DNA from 2 places in the Gottschalkia purinilytica genome. Region 2 is predicted to be linked to the other one. Evidence: a T-box and tRNA genes for the amino acid it is inferred to sense, from the RefSeq annotation. Region 2 holds a T-box; the other holds one or more tRNA genes.
The links. The T-box of region 2 lies ahead of CLPU_RS10620 (proline--tRNA ligase). A T-box ahead of a tRNA ligase gene usually reads a tRNA of that ligase, here a tRNA-Pro.
Positions count from the first base shown of each region.

Region 1 (9,723 bases), on a different contig from region 2:
TTATTGTCTATTTAAGATTTAACTTAACATAGCGTCTGTATATTATAGTCAACGTATTAACCAAAACATATATTTCATATTATAAAACCTATTTTCTAAAAGAAGCACAAGTCTCGATTATGTAATTATTTCTAATGTATTAAATCAGTTTCCAACTTCTATACTAAAGTAATGATACTACTTTATAGCTTAATAGAAATACTACTATTCCTGATGCAACTATTCCAGATATTATAGCTATCATAGCATCTCTAAACTTTATTTTAAAAAGCGTGGCTACCACACATCCAGTCCAGGCACCTGTCGACGGAAGCGGAACAGCAACTAATATAAAAAGTCCAAATACACTATATTTTTTTATCTTTTCTTTATGTTTCATTCCTTTATTCTTAGCCCATGTAAGTATACGTCCTATTCCTATTACATTTTCAAAGTATTTAAAAATAGGTTCTAGAAGTATAAGTAAAAATGGTACTGGAACTATATTTCCTATTATACTTATAATAGTGCTATTTAAAGGACTTAACCCTAATGATATTCCGAAAGGGATAGCCCCTCTTAATTCAGATATAGGTGTAGCTGCTAGTAGCATTACAATATACTCTTTCTTTATAAGACTTAATATTTCCAAAATCTTCCCCTCACTCACTTCTAATGCTCATATTATTTAAGAATTCTATAATCTGTATTATATTAGATCTTGATAAATATCTAACTATATAATATATATCCCTATTTAAAGTGTATATAATTTAATCGGAACTTATTACCCCTATTTGCATATAATATTATATGGCCGACATTATACTATACCACTTAATAATATAATAATTAAGTAAATATTATTGAAATATAATATATTATAAAGTATTTCCTCCATAAACATTTTACTTCTTTATGACTTTTTATAAATTACTATACATTTAAATTTATATTACATAACTGTAATTCTAAAGATAATTAGCTTAATCCAAAGATTTATAGATATATCAAATACTAATCTAATGTTTTGACTGAAATTGTCGAAAATTAGACGTTGAATTTATTAATTAAATCATCTATAATTTACGAGTAGTGAGTTGAAAAAACTATCGGGGTGTAGCGCAGTTTGGTAGCGCACGTGGTTTGGGACCATGGGGCCGGGGGTTCGAGTCCCTCCACCCCGACCATATTTAAAAGCTGAGATTAATATCTCAGCTTTTTTTATTTTCTTCATTTACTTATTTTTAATTTATGTCACTTTTATATATAAAGTGATGATTTTTTTCAGTTTATTCTGTAATATATTTGTAAACTAGTCCAAATATGGTTTATTATATAATTAATACTAATGATTAAAGGCTTTTGTTGTCTAAAAAGTAAAAAATAACATACTAGTCTTTAAGGTTAAATATATACTTAAACAAAAGGAGGGGTTATGTGAACAGATTTCTCAAAAAAATAGTGGTAGGGGTTTCTTCTTTAGCAATATGTTTGTGTACTTTTTCTAATGCCTTTGCTTATCCTACCTTATTACATGAAAATAAGATAAGTAAGAACTTATCAAGTGGTGTAGTACATGAATCTATAAAACAATTTCACTCTAATGGTTGGTGGAATATAAATATTCTTAGGGTAAATTTAAACGATCAATATACTAAAATAGGTTCTCTTTTTAGTAATAAAGGTGTATCTCATAAAGAAAAAGTAACTGATATGATGAAGGAATCAGGGGCAATTGCTGGTATAAATGGTGACTTTTTCGCAAATGAACACAGCTCTTTTCCTATAGGAGCAGTAATATCAGATGGAAAAGTTGTATCTACACCAGCTCATCATAGTAATGCGCATGTACCTGTTTTTGCTATTGATAAAGATAAAAATCCTTTTATGCTTTACTGGGATTGGGAAGTAAAAGCAATAAATAAAAACAGTGGACAAGGTGTTTCTCTCTTTGCTATAAACAAAGATACTAGAAATCATGAAGAAGTTATAATGTACGATAGTAATTGGGGACAAAAGACTCATGGAAATAAGTTCAAAGATATGGTTGAAGTTGTAGTAACTGATAATATAGTAAGAGAAGTTAGAGTGGGAAAAGCTCCAATAACAATTCCTAATAACGGTTATGTACTATGTGGCAGAGGTAAAGTTAAAAATCAACTAATAAATACTTTTCCTGTTGGAACTCATGTTAACTTAGATGTAAAAGGTGCTCCTAACTTTAACAATATCTCTATGGCAGTAGGTGGAGGAAGTCTTTTAGTCAAAGATGGTGTAAGAGCAAAATTTGACATTAATATAAAGGGAAATCATCCTAGAACTGCTATAGGAATGTCCAAAGATAAAAAACAATTAATTATGCTAACTATAGACGGCAGGGATAAAACGTTTCAAGGAGTTAGTCAAGACGTTCTTGCAGATATGATGATTGCATTTGGAGCACATGATGCCATAAACTTCGATGGTGGCGGATCTACAACAATGGCAGTTAAGACTAGAGAAAATAATCTCCCTGTACTAGTTAATAATCCATCTGATGGTAGCGAAAGGAAAGTTATAAATGGTGTAGGTATATTTGATAATGCACCTATTGGTGCTCCTAAATATATAACTATACATACTGATGATAGTAAAATGTTTGTAAATACTACAAGAAAGTTCTCTATAAAAGTTTATGATGAATATTATCATCCTTTAAATGTAGATACAAGTGGTACTACTTTCTCCATCGAAGGGATAAATGGAGTATTTAATGGAAACACTCTTACTGCTAATCAAGTAGGTACTGGAACAGTAAAAGCAAACTTTAATGGTATAATTGCTGAACACAAGATAAATGTTTTAAGTAGTCCAAAAGAAATAATAACAGACATTAATAAGCTTGGAATAGGAGTATCAAGTCAAAGAAGTTTAGGTAATATGTCTGGTAAAAATGGTAAAGGTCAAGTTGCTAAAATAGATCCTAATGATATAAATTGGGAAGTAGTTGGTAATGTTGGTTCTGTAAAAAATGGTGTATTTTACAGTAGTGAGTCTTCTAACTCAGGAGCTATAGTAGGTAAATTAGGAGACGCTATTAAAAATATATTAGTAACAGTTGGTAGTGTAGAAAAATCCATAGATGAACTAGAAAACTTAAATAGTATAAACCATACCTCTTATCCTAAAGACCTTGTTCCTGCAAGTATAGAAGTTAGCAATGAAAGCAAAGTTGGTAGTTATTCAGTTAAATTAAACTATGACTTTACCAAAACTAACGCAACTAGAGCTGCTTATGTATTATTTGGTAGTAATGGTATCAAGCTACAAGACAATCCTCAAGGGGTCGGAATGTGGGTATATGGTAATAACGATAATAGTTGGTTAAGAGGAGACATAGTCGATTCTAAAGGACAAGCACATAAAATAGATTTTGCTAGAAATATAAATTGGAATGGATGGAAATGGGTAACTGCAGATATTCCTTCAAATGTTAGCTATCCTGTTACTTTACAAAGAGTATATGCAGCTCAGCCTGATCCTAATACTAAGGTAGTAAGCAATATCCTAATAGACGGACTTAAAGCTTTATACAGCAAGGAATTTGATGGTGTGGATACTTCCATACTTCCTGGATCTACAAAAGCATCAGATGAAAGCTATAAGCAAGGTACTATTAAAGACAATGGATACAAATTTATAGTAACTTTTGGAATAGACAATCTTAATAATAGCTTTAAACAAAATGCTGCAAATGGTATAAGAGATCGTGTAATGAATAGCAAGTATGCATTTTTCATGGGTCCTATGACAAGTAGTGTTACTCAAGGATCAAATTCGGTTAATATGCCGATAGTATCAGGTTATCAACATATGAATGATAAAGACTTGTCTTTTATAAAAATAGATAATTCTAAGAACGGAATAAGACTTACAAATCCTAATCAATGGTTGTGGCTAAAAGAAGGAATCAGCTACAATGATAAAAACAAAATAGTTATACTACTTCCTAAGCCTGTATACGGATGGGGTGGATTCAGTGATGCTTTAGAAGCAGAATTATTCCATAATGTCCTTTCTGAACAAGCTCTTAAAGGAAAAGATATATTTGTAATATATGGACAAGGATATAATGTTGTAGATGTCAAAGATGGAGTAAGATATATTGGTATAAATAATCCTGATTTAAATGGAGGAGTAAACTTAAATAGCTTAAGATATCTTGAATTTATAGTAAATGATGACGATATTAGTTATCAATACTTACCTTTATTCAAATAAAAGTAGGGGATATCCCCTACTTTTTCTGTTTTTGAATAATCTATAGTTACCTTAAATGTCATTATAACTGTAACTGTGATAATAGTGAAAATAATTGCTATAAGAGAATAATATAAGTGTCTTTTTTTCACGATATTCACCTCCTACTTTTCTTCTTTTTTATAGTATTTCCTTTAAATTCCTTATATATTCTTTCTCTATTCAATAACTAATATACATTAATATTAAATATTATTAATTTAACTCATTATGATAGTTAGCTTTTTATATTGAAATTACTGGTTTTAAATCATTAGACTTTTAAGGAAAGATATTATTATAGTATTTTTAACATTATTAAGATTTAATTAGCGCAATATACTAGTTCACCCTATATCTTTTAGTTTTAAGTGTCCAATTATTAATATATAGAATAATATTTAGCTATCCCCAATATATATTTAATACTATATTTTCTGGGGGTGTGCTTTTTTGTATTCTATTAATGAAATAAGTGTCTCTTTTACTAATAACTCTGCCTCTGAATTAATAGGAAGGTATGTAAAACCTTTTTTACATAAAGATAATAAATATAATGATGTTATTATAGTTTGCATAGGTACTGATAGATGTATAGGAGATTGCCTAGGACCTTTAGTAGGAACTATGTTAAAAGAAAAAAACTTTCCCATAAATGTTTATGGAACTGTAGAAGACCCTATACATGCCGTTAACTTAAGCAAAAAACTATATAATATTAAACAGAAACATCCCAATGCTTTCATAATAGCTATAGATGCAAGTTTAGGTGAAAAAGAATCCATAGGAAGTATACAAATAAGAAAAGGTCCTATTTATCCTGGAAAAGGAGTAGGTAAAAAACTTCAATCTGTAGGTGATTTATCTATAATCGGAATTGTTAATGATGGTAAATCTTCAAATGGATTCGCTCTACATAATGTAAGGCTATCATTTATAATGGATCTAGCTAAATCAATAGTTACAGGTTTGACAAAAGCATTATAAAAAATAAAACATTACAGTAAGGTATTTTTACTAATTAACCTTTCTTGTAATGTTTTTTATATTTAATACTTTATATTATATGCTTTATTTTTGCCTGTATAATATCTTTTATAAGCCTAGCTTTTTTAATTGCGTCTTCCCTTGTCTTACCTGTTCCTGTTATATATATTTTAAGTTTTGGCTCTGTTCCAGAAGGTCTTAATGCATACCAAGAATTATCTTCAAATACAAACTTCATTACATTTTCTTTAGGTAAGTCTATCTCTTTAACATCTCCATTTGATAGATAAGTCTTACTTTCTTTATAGTCACTTACCTGTAATAATCTCAGGTTTTTTATATCTTTAGGATAATCAACTCTAAATAAGTTCATTATATCTTCTATCTTTTTTCTACCTTCTATTCCTTCTAACTTTATAGAATATAAATCATCTACAAAGTATCCAAATCTATTATATAAGTTTTCCACTGCTTCATGCAAAGTCATTCCATTCGATTTATAATATCCTGCCATTTCACATATAAGCATAGAAGTCACAACTCCGTCTTTATCTCTAACATATCCTCCTGGAAGATACCCGTGACTTTCCTCATAACCAAATTCAAAGGTAAACTTTCCAGTTTCCTCAAACTCTCCTATTTTATCTCCTATATATTTAAATCCTGTGAGAGTATCTATTGTTTTAACCCCATAGCTTTGTCCTATAGTTCTTCCTAATTCACTTGTTACTATAGTTTTTATAAGTACACTATTATTAGATAACATTCCTCTTTCTTTTCTTTCTCTTAGAATATAGTCCAAAAGTAAAGCTCCTATCTCATTTCCCTTTAAAGAAATATACTCTCCTTTTGTATCCTTAACTACAACTCCTACTCTATCACAATCTGGATCAGTTCCTATAAGTATATCACTGTCTATGCTTTTCCCTAATTCTATAGCAAGTTTAAAGGCTTCCTTTTCTTCAGGATTAGGATATTTAACTGTAGAAAATTTATAATCAGGATTTTCTTGTTCTTTAACTACATATATATTTTTAAATCCTCTTTCACTTAATACCCTTCTCACAGGAATATTACCTGTTCCATGAAGTGGTGTATATACTATCTTAATACCTTTATCTATGTCCTCTCTTAAAGAATACTTTTTTACTTCTTCTATATACTTATCATCTACTTCTTTACCTATTATTTCTAAAAGATTTAGTTCTTTAGCTTTTGATTCCTCTATAATACTTATCTTTGTAATATCTTCAATTTTTCTTGCTTCTTCTATTATTTTATCTGCTTCATATGATAAAAATTGACCACCATCACTTCCATATGCCTTATAACCATTATATTCTGCTGGATTATGACTAGCTGTAATAACTATTCCAGCATTAGCCTTAAAATATCTTATAGCAAATGATAGCTCAGGTGTACTTCTTATATCTTCAAATAGATATACTTTTATATTATTAGTACATAGCACCAACGCTGCTATTTTTGCAAATTCATCTGATTTATATCTAGAATCATATGCTATAACTACTCTTCGTTGTTGACTATCAGAATTTTTGATAATATAATTAGCTAAACCTTGTGTAGTTTTAGCAACAGTATATTTGTTCATTCTATTAGTACCAGCACCTATCTTGCCTCTTAATCCCCCTGTTCCAAACTCCAAATCCTTATAAAATCTATCCTCTATCTCTTCTTCATTATGTCTTATACCTAACAATTCTTTTTTAGTTTCATCGTCAAAATAGCCATTTTCAACCCAGTAATTATACTTTTCCCAAAAACTCATATGAGACCCTATCCTCCCTTAAGTTTATAAATTTTCAGCTGTTTTTCTAACATTAGTAAACTTACAGACCATTTCGTTTACCCATTTGACTCCCTCTTCAAAGTATTCTTTATCTTTATATTTAAAATTTGGTTCAAATATTATATACATATCTTCATTATATAGTAGTGATATTTCAAGTGTCTTTTCTATGTCAATCCATCCATCTTCTTTGCTTTGACTAGGATGAACAGGTATATATCCATACTTTTCTAAATCTTCATTTGATTTTGTATTCCAAATATGAATAGCCTTTGTAAATGGAAGTAATCTTTCAAGTTCTTTAAAATAGTCTAAATCACAATCTTTACATACATTATAAAGCTGTCCTATATCTAGGCATAATCCTAGATTGTCATAGTCTTTAACTAGATCTACCCATTCTTGAGGCATTCTAAGCCTATCATTATATACAGCATACTCTATATATATAGGTAATTTATATGCAATACTTAACTTATTTATTCTTTTTATACTTTTCTTTGCAAGCTCTTTCAATTCCTCATCACTAATATCCATGTCCATAGCCCTTGAAGTAAAATGTACAACTACATAGTCTGTTGGTAAACTTGTTGCCATTTTTAAATTTATCTCTAATATTTCAAAAGTTGCTTCCCTTAACCTCATATTTTTGCTTAAGTAGTAAGTTAAAGTTGGATCAACCTGGTGAAAAACAGGTGCATGATAACTTACCCTTATAGGATAATTTTTATTAAGTTTAAGTAATGAAGTTATGTCACTTGCATTTGAAAATTTATGACATAATTGAATTCTTTTAAATTTATGTTCAGTTATATAGTCCGTCCCTACATTATATATGCAAATTCCAAGCTGTGAATTCATATATTACCTCCTTACCAAAACGTTACATTTCATATATTATAGCATATACACATATAAAAAAGTAAAATAGGTTAATTGTAAATTATTAATGATATAAAAAAGCCTGTAATAAAGTAGATTAAAGTCTACTCTTACTACAGGCTTTTTTTCTTATATATAAAATTCTACTAATCTATATATAACTGAAGCTGATTGTGCTCTTGTTGCTATGCCATTTGGTGAAAATTGAGTTTGACTCATTCCACTCATGATTCCACTTTTTATAAGCTTAGCTACATGTGTTCTAGCCCAACTTTGTATACTTCCGCTATCTTTAAATTGTGATAATATTTTTGTAGTTTCTTCAGATGTTACTGTAACATCATCTTCTAAGTAACTACTTATTATAGCAGCCATTTCTGTTCTTGATATACTTTTATCTGGCTTAAATGTACCATCCTCATATCCACTTATTACTCCCATATAAACAGCTGTTGCTATATGATTTGAATACCACTTTCCAGCTTTAACATCTTTAAATTCATCTTCATATTCAACCAAGCCTTCTTTTCCATAAAATGTATTTACAAAAATTGTAGCAAATTCAGCTCTTGTTATGCTTGTTTCAGGCTTGAAAGTTCCATCTGGATGTCCTGTTATAACTCCTGCTAAGGCTAATATTTCAATATAATAACTTGCCCAATGTGTAAATGGTACATCTTTAAATTTAGGTTGTCCTGCACTACTAAATGCCTTTACTTCAGAGGAATTATTGATATTTACTTTTGGTCCGATTTCTGCTGATGCGAAAGTAGGAACGTTTAATAATAACATACTTAATGCTGTGAATAATACAAGTAACTTTTTAGTAAGTTTGTTCATTAGTGTTTTAACCTCCGTCTTATGGTAATATTGTATTTTTAAATAATATGTAGCTAATAAAGTAAAGACATCTACACATTATCATAGATGTATTATACTTACATCCAAATAATTTTGCAATATGTACTTTTTAATTTTATATACTTTATAACAATAAAGTTGTTAATATAATTTTTTGTAGTAAAAAACCAATTATATTTTCTTTAATTCATCTATTAATGTATTAATTAAATTTTCATCAAAATCAGTAATTATAGTCTCTTTAGGAGTATCATACACGTCAAAGTCTTTATTATCTAATCCTATATCATGCAAACTTTTTATATCATTATCATATATATTTTCTATCACGAAATCTTCCCAGTCACTTAAAGAAACAATAATTTTAGAATCTTTAATAATATCATAAGCAAACAGATCGTTATTAAACATTACTTTTTTTACATCATCATTTACTTTGATAGATAGTTTTGATTTAAGGGAATCATGTTTCTCTTCATGAATATTATCAATCTTCATAATTTTATTATAAATTTCATTTTCGTATTCTCTGTTTATATAGGCAATTATTAAGTCACTTTTATCAAAATAGTAGTTTAATAAATTGGTTTTCTTATTAGTATCTAAGTTTCCTAAATTAATATAAATATATCTCATATTTATACACCTCTTTTATAACTTAATCTATAATTAAGCTTATATTTCTAAGTCTTATCAGAAAATACTATATATGTTTTACACAAAACTAAAATAAAAAATAAGCCTGTATAAAAAACAGGCTTAAAATCTACTTTATGTAAAAATTTGTTTCTATTCTTCTCCATAAATCTCAGCTGCTCTGTATATAACTGTAGCTGCTTGCGCTCTTGTTGCAGTGCTATTTGGTGAAAATTCAGTTTTACTCATTCCGCTTATTAGTCCACTTTTTACAACCTTAGCTAAAT
Region 1 covers NZ_LGSS01000002.1:157,341-167,063, forward strand. Annotated here, with positions in the region: gene CLPU_RS02520 (COG2426 family protein) at 164-631, opposite strand; tRNA gene CLPU_RS02525 (tRNA-Pro) at 1,093-1,169, shown strand; gene CLPU_RS02530 (phosphodiester glycosidase family protein) at 1,420-4,242, shown strand; gene CLPU_RS17125 (hypothetical protein) at 4,218-4,373, opposite strand; gene yyaC (spore protease YyaC) at 4,714-5,247, shown strand; gene CLPU_RS02540 (phospho-sugar mutase) at 5,318-7,036, opposite strand; gene CLPU_RS02545 (sugar phosphate isomerase/epimerase family protein) at 7,061-7,918, opposite strand; gene CLPU_RS02550 (S-layer homology domain-containing protein) at 8,069-8,779, opposite strand; gene CLPU_RS02555 (hypothetical protein) at 8,972-9,436, opposite strand; gene CLPU_RS02560 (S-layer homology domain-containing protein) at 9,590-9,723, opposite strand, start outside.
Region 1: it has a tRNA-Pro gene. The T-box ahead of CLPU_RS10620 (proline--tRNA ligase) is inferred to sense a tRNA for this amino acid. The anticodon was not compared.

Region 2 (9,723 bases):
TTTATTATTCCAGTAAGTGCAGCAGTACCAGAAACATTAAATGGAGCTGCAACCTTTACCTTAGCATCTTTTACACCGGCTGTAACCAGTGCATTAGTTACCATTTCTTTAGTTACCCATGTTACATTATAAACTTGTGCTTGGATACCTGATCCACTACTTAGCTCTTCAACATAAGAACAAGAAATTGCTCTCGTACCTAATAATTTAGAACTAACATGGTTACCTAAGTACTTTCTTTCTTCACTATTAGTAACTTCTACTATATTAACATTTTCATCTACTCCAAATAAATCTAACATTTGCTCTCTTTGTTCTTTGTTTAAATCCTTCCCTATACTAACTACCACTTTATTTGAACTTGTTGCAAATACACTTGATGTCATCATAACTACCATAAGTAATATACTCAATGCTTTTTTCATATTTTCCCCCTCCATTTTAATAATATTTAAAGGTATCTGAACAACATATATACAGATAAGATAATCAAGACATGGACTATCCACCACCATCCTGATAAAAATCTAAACTTAGTTAATTTTCTTTCTCTTACTCTTTTCATATATAGTCCTCCTATTTGCAAACAATGCCTATTCATTTTCTAATATAGCATTTAACATTATTTACAATAAGGACATAATATATACAGATACCCATGACTTATTATATCATGGGTATTTCCTCTTTGTCAGTTTACAATATTTATACACTTAATCCTTGGTTTTTAAATTCTTCTTTTATTCTGTCTATTACTTCATTTACATTTATTTCTTGCTTGTTTCCTTCTTTTCTTAATGAAAATTCAACTATATTTTCAGAAGCTTTCTTTCCTACTGTTACCCTTATAGGAATTCCTATTAAATCAATATCTTTAAATTTAACTCCAGCTCTCTCATTTCTATCATCCAATAAAACTTCTATTCCTAAAGATGATAACTCTTTGTATAATTCCTCACCTAGTTGAATTTGTTCTTCATTTTTCACATTCACTATAGTTACTACTACTTGATATGGAGCTACTGATAAAGGCCATATAATACCATTTTCATCATGATATTGTTCTATTATAGAAGCCATAGATCTTGAAACACCTATTCCATATGATCCCATTAACATTTTTCTTTCTTTTCCATTTTCGTCTAAGAAAGTAGCGTTTAATCCTTCACTATATTTAGTCCCTAACTGGAATATGTTTCCTACTTCTATACCCCTATCCATTTTTAATATACTACCACATTTAGGGCATTTGTCTCCTTCTTCAACTAATAATAAATCTTCAATTACTTCTCCTGTAAAGTCTCTTCCATAGTTTACATTTTTAATATGATAGTCTGTTTCGTTAGCTCCTACTATAAAATTCTTCATCTTAGTTACTCTTGAATCTACTAATAATCTTACATCTTTCTTCAAGTTTATAGGTCCTGCAAATCCTACTTCAGCACCTGTAACTTCTTTTACTTGACTTTCTTCTGCCATGAATAGTTCATGTTCTGGTACTTTAAATATTTTTAATAGTTTAATTTCATTTAGTTCCTTATTCCCTGGCACTAATACAGCTACTACCTCGTCTTTTACATTATACAGTAAAGTTTTTACGAAGTTATCTGATGTAGTACTAAAAAATTCAGTTAAATCATCTATAGTCTTTACATTTGGTGTATGAACCTTTTCAATAGATAATTCTTCTAAATTTTTAGACTCTATTTCATATAGACAAGCTGCTTTTTCATCTGTAGCAGCGTAGTCACAGTCATCACAATAAACTATATTACTTTCACCATATTCAGATATAGCTGTAAACTCATGAGAGTCACTTCCTCCCATGGCACCTGAGTCACCTTCAACTACTTTGCATTTTAGTCCACATCTTTCAAATATTTTTTCATATGCTTTCCACATATCATAATATGATTTTCTCATTCCTTCTTCATCTATATCAAATGTATAAGCATCTTTCATTATAAACTCTCTTGATCTTAAAAGTCCAAATCTTGGTCTTTTCTCATCTCTATACTTTGTCTGAATTTGATATAAGCTAAGAGGAAGTTGCTTATATGACTTCACTTCATGTCTTATAAGGTCTGTAAATATTTCTTCATGAGTTGGTCCTAAACAGAATTCTCTATTATGTCTATCATTAAATTTAAACATTTCTGGACCAAAGTCTTCCCATCTTCCTGTTTCTTGCCATAGCTCTGCTGGATGAATAGCAGACATCAATACTTCTTGAGAGTCTATTGCATCCATTTCTTCTCTTACTATGTTTTCTATTTTCTTTATAACTCTATATCCCAATGGTAGATATGAGTATACTCCTGATACTAATTTTCTTATCATACCTGCTCTTAATAGAAGTTTATGGCTTGGAAGCTCTGCTTCAGAAGGAACTTCTCTTAAAGTTGGCATATACAATTTTGACATCTTCATTCAATACAACTCCTTCAATTTTTATTAATTTTTTTATATTTTTTTATTCAGCTTTAATACACTAAAATCAAAAAAACAAAAAACCTTCATCCCTAAAGGGACGAAGGTTATAATATCCGCGGTACCACCCTAATAGACTATATAAATAGTCCTCTCATCAACTTAACGGTTACAATCCGTCTAGACATACTCTTATCATTTCCGTCTAGAAGCTCGTGGATAGGTTCAATATTCATTGGGCCAGAAACCTTACAGCCAAGGAGTTTCCTCTCTATAGACCTTAAATATCTACTATTTCCTTTCATAGCATTTAACATATTAAGTTTAAGATTTATATTACTAAAAAAAATATTTATTGTCAAATCTTTGTTTTGAAGGATTTAACTTTTATATTTAAATATTATATTTCTACTATTCTATTCTTTCTAATTTATATATAACAGGATGAAGACCATCATTGCAACAATGAATTGCTGTTCCTTTTTGTTTTACATAAGGACTATCTTTTCCTAAGGATAAATTTATAACTTTATCTTTTAATCCTGCCCATGCCCCTGGACAGAATCCTTCTGGCATATTACAGTTTTTTGATATATATTCTTGACCTTCTTCTCCTTTAATGCAAACAATAGGAAGATTTGCTCTTGCATATTCTTTATGAATATCTTCTACCTTTAGTTTTTTCAAAATTGTAATCTTAATATCAAAACAATCTTTTAAATCCATATAATATTCCTCCTAAATACCATTACAGTATTTTATAAGTATAGTTGTATTTTGGTAATATAAAAATATATTTTTCAACTATATCTTAGATAATAAACATACAACTTGAGATGATATGCCTTCTTCTCTTCCTTCAAACCCTAGTTTTTCTGTAGTTGTAGCCTTTATACTGACATTATCTACAGACGTATTCAAAGTTTCTGCTATTTTTGCTCTCATTTCATCTATATATGGAGCTAATTTTGGTCTTTGAGCAGCAATAACACAATCTATATTATTAATTTCGTATCCTTTATTTTTCATAAGAACATATACTTTTTTAAGCAAATTGATACTATATATATCCTTATATTCATTATCTGTATCTGGAAAGTGTTTACCTATATCCCCTAACGCTAGCGCTCCTATTATACTATCCATTACAGCATGGACTAACACATCTGCATCCGAATGACCAACTAGTCCTTTTTCATGTTCTATTTCAATTCCACCTAATATAAGCTTATTTCCCTCCTGTAATTTATGAACATCATATCCTAATCCTATTCTCATAAATTTTCACTAAGATATAAAATATCTTAATAATTTCCTCCCTTCATACTAAACTCTTTATCTCCATCTAAAATAGTTTCTGCAAATTTTAGATCTTCTGGAGTCGTTATTTTTATATTATTATACGTTCCGTGTATTATTTTCACTTTATAACCTAACTTTTCTACTAGCATACTATCATCTGTAGCAAATATGTTTCTTCTTATGCTTTCTTCATGAGCACTCATTATCATATCATATACAAAAGATTGTGGTGTATGTACAGCCCATAGTTTACTTCTATTAGGCGTATCTACAATATTGTTATCTTCATCTACTACTTTTATAGTATCTTTAACAGGAACTCCTGTAACACACGCTCCATATTCTATAGCACCTTCTATATTGTTTTTAATATCAGTATTTTTGATAAAAGGTCTAACTCCATCATGTATAAGCACTACATCACAGATTTTATTAGTTTCTTTTAATCCATTATAAACGGAGTTTTGTCTCTCTTCTCCTCCAGCAATAATCTTAGTAACTTTTTTAAATTTATATTTTTTAACTATCTCTTTCTCACAATACGCTATTTCTTCTTTTCTTGTAACAACTATTATTTCATCAACTAAAGAGCTTTTATCAAATCTATCTATAGTATAAGCTAATATAGGTTTGTCTTTTAACAATATATATTGTTTATTTATATTACTTTTCATTCTTTTTCCCATACCAGCAGCTACTATAATTACTGATACATATTTATTTCTAAGCCCCAAATCTTATCACCTCTAGTAAAGATTATAACATAAAATATAAAAAAAGACCCAATCCCAAAGATTGAGTCTTTTATTTCATATTTTATCTTATACAGCTTTATCAACAGCTGTTTTTGGCTTAGCAAATATCATTCTTCCAGCTGATGTTTGTAGAACACTAGTAACCATAACATCTATTGTTTGACCTATATGGTTTCTACCTCCATCAACTACTATCATTGTCCCATCATCTAAGTAAGCTACACCCTGACCAGATTCTTTACCATCTTTTATAACTTGTACTAACATTTCTTCGCCCGGTAATACAACCGGCTTAATTGCATTTGCAAGTTCATTTATATTTAGAACATCTACTCCATGAAATTCAGCCACTTTATTTAAGTTATAATCATTTGTTACTACTTTTCCACCAAGATGTTGTGCTAATTTCAGAAGTTTACTATCAACTTCTGCTACATCTTCAAAATCCTTATCATGGATTATAACTTCTATGTCTAGTTCTTTTTGAATCTTATTTAAAATATCTAGACCTCTTCTTCCTCTATTTCTTTTTAGAGCATCTGAAGAATCAGCTATATGTTGTAGTTCTTCCAAAACAAATTCTGGTATTACTAAAGGACCTTCAACAAATCCTGTTTTACATAAATCTGCTATTCTTCCATCTATTATAACACTTGTATCTAGCAATTTTGGGTGCACTTTTGTACCGTTTTTATGACTTTTATCTTTTCCAACTTTTTTAAAAACATTAACTATACTTCCAAAATCTTCTTTCTTTCTAGTTGTTACTTTAACACCAAGATATCCAAGCAATAAATAGCATATTATTGATACAAGTATTCCTACATACGGAATTTCTATCAATACTCTACTTAGTAAGTAAGCTATTACTAACCCAAATACTAACCCTACCGAACCAAGAATTATATCTGTAGCAGGTATATTCTGAAGTTTTTTCTCTGCCTCAGATACAGTTTTACTCCAAAATTCAATAATTTTATTTGATAAAATTAAAGATATTATTCCAAATATTAAGCTAAAAGCCACATAAAAATACAATGAATAATTCGTTTTGTCTATATAAGCCAAAAATCCCAACTTATCTGCTAAAGCCACTATTCCCCAACCTACTGTCGTTCCTAATAACGCCACAATTCCTTTTATGATCTTATCGATCATTATGCAATCACCTCCTATAAGTATTTATTCCCACTATATCAATATTTTATAACATTATTTCCATTTTTTTAATATCTATATTATCCTTTGAAGAAAACAAGCGCCTATAAGACGCTATTTTATCATGTCATTTACTAGATTTTCAGCATCTAAGCGCTCCATGTTTTTTGCTAATACAATTTCACTAATTAACATTTGCTTAGCATTATTTAACATTTTTCTTTCTCCGGTGGATAGTCCCTTTTCCCTATCTCTTATAACAAGATTTCTAACAACACTCGCTATTTCATATATATCTCCACTTTTTATCTTATCCATATTAGCTCTGTATCTTCTATTCCAGCTTTGGGACATATTAGTTTTGTCGTCAGACAATACAGCAAATACTTGATCTATTTCCTTATCATCAATAACTTGCCTAATACCTATATCTTCTATAGTATCAATCGGAATCATAACTTTCATATCGCCTATCGGCATTTTCATAATATAGTATTTCCTTTTTTTACCTAAAATTTCCTTTTCTTCCACAGCTATTATAACACCAGCACCATGCATAGGATATACTATTTTATCACCTATATTAAACATAAGGCAGACCTCCCAGACTAAAAGAAAAGACATTATGATACTAGTATACAATATTCTAGGTTCATTGTCAAATAAATCATTTTATCATATCACTACTTTCATTGTCAATATAGTTTTTAACTAGGTTTTAAACTTTTTTATAAAAAAATCACCTTAATAAGTATCTTTTTCCGTCTATTTTTTACCATGTATACTTATTAAGGTGTATTTATCAATGATATTCTTTATATATGTCTATCTAATAGTGATTGTTCTTGGAATCTTCTAAGACCTTCTTTTATTGATCTTGCTCTTACTTCTCCAATTCCTTCAACAGCATCTAGTTGTGATATAGAAGCTTTCAATATGTCTTGAAGTGACGAAAACATCTCTATAACATTTTCTAAAACATTTGAAGGAAGTCTTGGTATTTTACTCAATATTCTGTATCCTTTTGGTGACACATTTAAATCAAGTGTATTTATGTTATCATCATATCCCAATATTCTAGCTATATTAGTTAAATGTAGTAACTCATCAGAAGATGATAGTTTGCTAATTTCTCTTCTAATATCTATATAGTCTTTTCCCTTCTGAGGCAAATAGTAATCTCTTATAACATTTAATCCGTCCTCTTCTGATTCACCAGTTAATTCTTCCAATTGCATGTCTATAAGTCTACCTTCATTTCCTAACTCCAATATATATTTCTCAATCTCAATAACAACTCTCATTAACATTTCTGTCCTTTGAAGTACTTTTGTAACATCATATACTGTAACTAAGTTTTCAAATTCTAACACACTTAAATTAGACATAGCTTGATTTAAAACAGCCTTGTACTTTTCTAAAGTTTGAATAGCTTGATTAGCTTTATTTAGTATTTCATTTACATCTTTTAATACATATTTATAATTTCCTTTATAAAGTGTTATAACACTCCTTCTTTGCGAAATAGATATAATAAGCTTACCGGTCTGTTTTGCCACTCTTTCTGCAGTTCTATGCCTTGTTCCTGTCTCACGTGAAGTTATAGAAGAGTCAGGCACTAATTGAGCGTTTGCAAAAAGAATTCTTTTCTTATCTTCGCTTAATATTATAGCTCCATCCATCTTTGCTAATTCATATAAACTAGCTGGTGTAAACTCACTATTTATATTAAATCCTCCATCAACAATCTCCATAACTTCTTCACTATCTCCAACTACTATAAGTGCACCCGTATTTGCCTTAACTATATTATCAAGACCTTCTCTTAATAAAGTACCTGGAGCTATTATTTTTAGAGAATCAAGTATTGTATCTTTTCTCAGATTTTCTTCTTTCATTTAAATAACTACCCTCCTAATACTATATCTAATGCATCCACTACGTTTGTTACTCCTACTATTTCCATATCGTCAATTTTTTCAATTCCTTTAAGATTTGCTTTAGGTATTATTGCTTTTTTGAATCCTAACTTTGATGCTTCTCTTAATCTTTTTTCAATAAAGCTTATAGTACGAATCTCTCCAGTAAGACCAACTTCCCCCATGACCACAGTTTTAGAATCTATTTCATATTCTTTAAAACTAGATGCTATAGAACATATAATACCTAAGTCTATTGCAGGTTCTTTTATGTGTATTCCCCCAACTATATTTATATATGCATCTGAATTTTGCATATGGAGACCAGCTTTCTTTTCTAAAACTGCCATCATAAGTATTACTCTATTATAGTCTATTCCAGTAGCTACTCTTCTAGGCATCCCAAATGGCGTATGACTTACTAAAGCTTGTACTTCTATAAGCATTGGTCTGGTTCCTTCCATACTAGGTACAACGACTGTTCCTTCTGTATGCATTGGTCTACCAGCTAGTAACATTTCTGAAGGATTTTTGACTTGAACTAACCCTATATCTCTCATTTCAAATATTCCGATTTCATTTGTAGATCCAAATCTATTTTTAACTCCTCTTAGAATTCTATATGTGTTATGTCTTTCTCCTTCAAAATATAAGACTACATCAACCATATGTTCTAGAACTCTAGGTCCTGCTATAGCTCCCTCTTTTGTAACATGTCCTACTATAAGTGTTGCTATTCCTTTATTTTTTGCTATATTCATTAATATGGAAGTTACTTCTCTAACTTGACTTACACTTCCAGGTGCAGATTCTATATTGGGATTGTAGACAGTTTGAATTGAATCTATGACTAATATGTCAGGATTAAGAGTTTCTATTGCATTTATTACTACATCCATATTTGTTTCTGATAATATATATAATGTTTCTGATTGTACACTTAATCTATCGGATCTCATTTTTATTTGCTTTGATGATTCTTCACCAGATATATATAATACTTTTAAGTTTTTATTAGATATATTATTTGCTACTTGAATAAGAAGTGTTGATTTTCCTATACCAGGATCTCCTCCTACAAGAGTTAATGAACCTTTGACAAGTCCACCACCTAATACTCTATCAAGTTCCTCAAGATTCGTAGAGATTCTATCCTCATCTTCTGTTACAATGTCAGATAATTTTTTTAATTTAATATCCATTTCATTTTTAGATATTTTTATTTTAGAGTTAGGATTATATACTTCTTCTACAAGAGCATTCCAACTATTACAAGAGGGGCATTTTCCCATCCATTTTGGGGTTTCATATCCGCACTCTTGACATACATATTTATTTTTTATTTTTGCCACAGAATCCCCCCTCAATTACATCTTACGTAACTATTTTTGTCACTAGTTTATTATATTCCATCAATTATCTTATTTCAATAATTGTAGTATTATAACCTTTTAAATAAATTATTTACTTTACAAGAAATTTTTACAAAAGATTTTTTATCTGTAAAACTTTAGATTTAGTTGTATAATTAATAGTTAATAAATAAAGTTAAATAGTAGTAAGGAATCCTTACTACTATTTTTTGTTAAATATTAATTTATCTCCATCATAGTCAACGACTACATTGTCATCTTTTGATATATTTCCTTTTAGCATTTCTTCAGATAGCTGATTTTCTACCAAACTTCTTATGGCTCTTTCCAACGGTCTTGCTCCATAATCTGGATCATATCCTTTTTCACCTATATATTCTTTAGCTTTTTCTGTAACATCTATATTTACATTTAACTTTTCTAATCTACCTTCTAAATCTTTAATCATAATATTTACGATTTCTTTAATTTGATCCTTATTAAGAGGATGGAAAACTACTATTTCATCAATTCTATTTAAAAATTCTGGTCTGAATGTTCTTCTTAAATCTTCAGTTATATTTTCTTTCATTTTTTCATATTCATTTTGTTCTTCATCTTTATTTGATAATGCACTAAATCCTAATGTTCTTTGTTTTTTTATAGTAGATGCTCCAACATTAGATGTAAGAATTACAACTGTATTCTTAAAATCAACTACTCTTCCTTTGGAATCAGTCAATCTACCATCATCTAATAATTGAAGAAGTATATTAAATACATCTGGATGTGCTTTTTCTATCTCAT
Region 2 covers NZ_LGSS01000010.1:51,493-61,215, reverse strand. Annotated here, with positions in the region: gene CLPU_RS10625 (DUF1002 domain-containing protein) at 1-425, opposite strand, end outside; gene CLPU_RS10620 (proline--tRNA ligase) at 706-2,430, opposite strand; T-box leader at 2,524-2,744, opposite strand; gene CLPU_RS10615 (TIGR04076 family protein) at 2,842-3,156, opposite strand; gene ispF (2-C-methyl-D-erythritol 2,4-cyclodiphosphate synthase) at 3,235-3,708, opposite strand; gene ispD (2-C-methyl-D-erythritol 4-phosphate cytidylyltransferase) at 3,735-4,466, opposite strand; gene CLPU_RS10600 (PIN/TRAM domain-containing protein) at 4,554-5,645, opposite strand; gene CLPU_RS10595 (CarD family transcriptional regulator) at 5,760-6,236, opposite strand; gene disA (DNA integrity scanning diadenylate cyclase DisA) at 6,461-7,543, opposite strand; gene radA (DNA repair protein RadA) at 7,552-8,916, opposite strand; gene CLPU_RS10580 (ATP-dependent Clp protease ATP-binding subunit) at 9,140-9,723, opposite strand, start outside.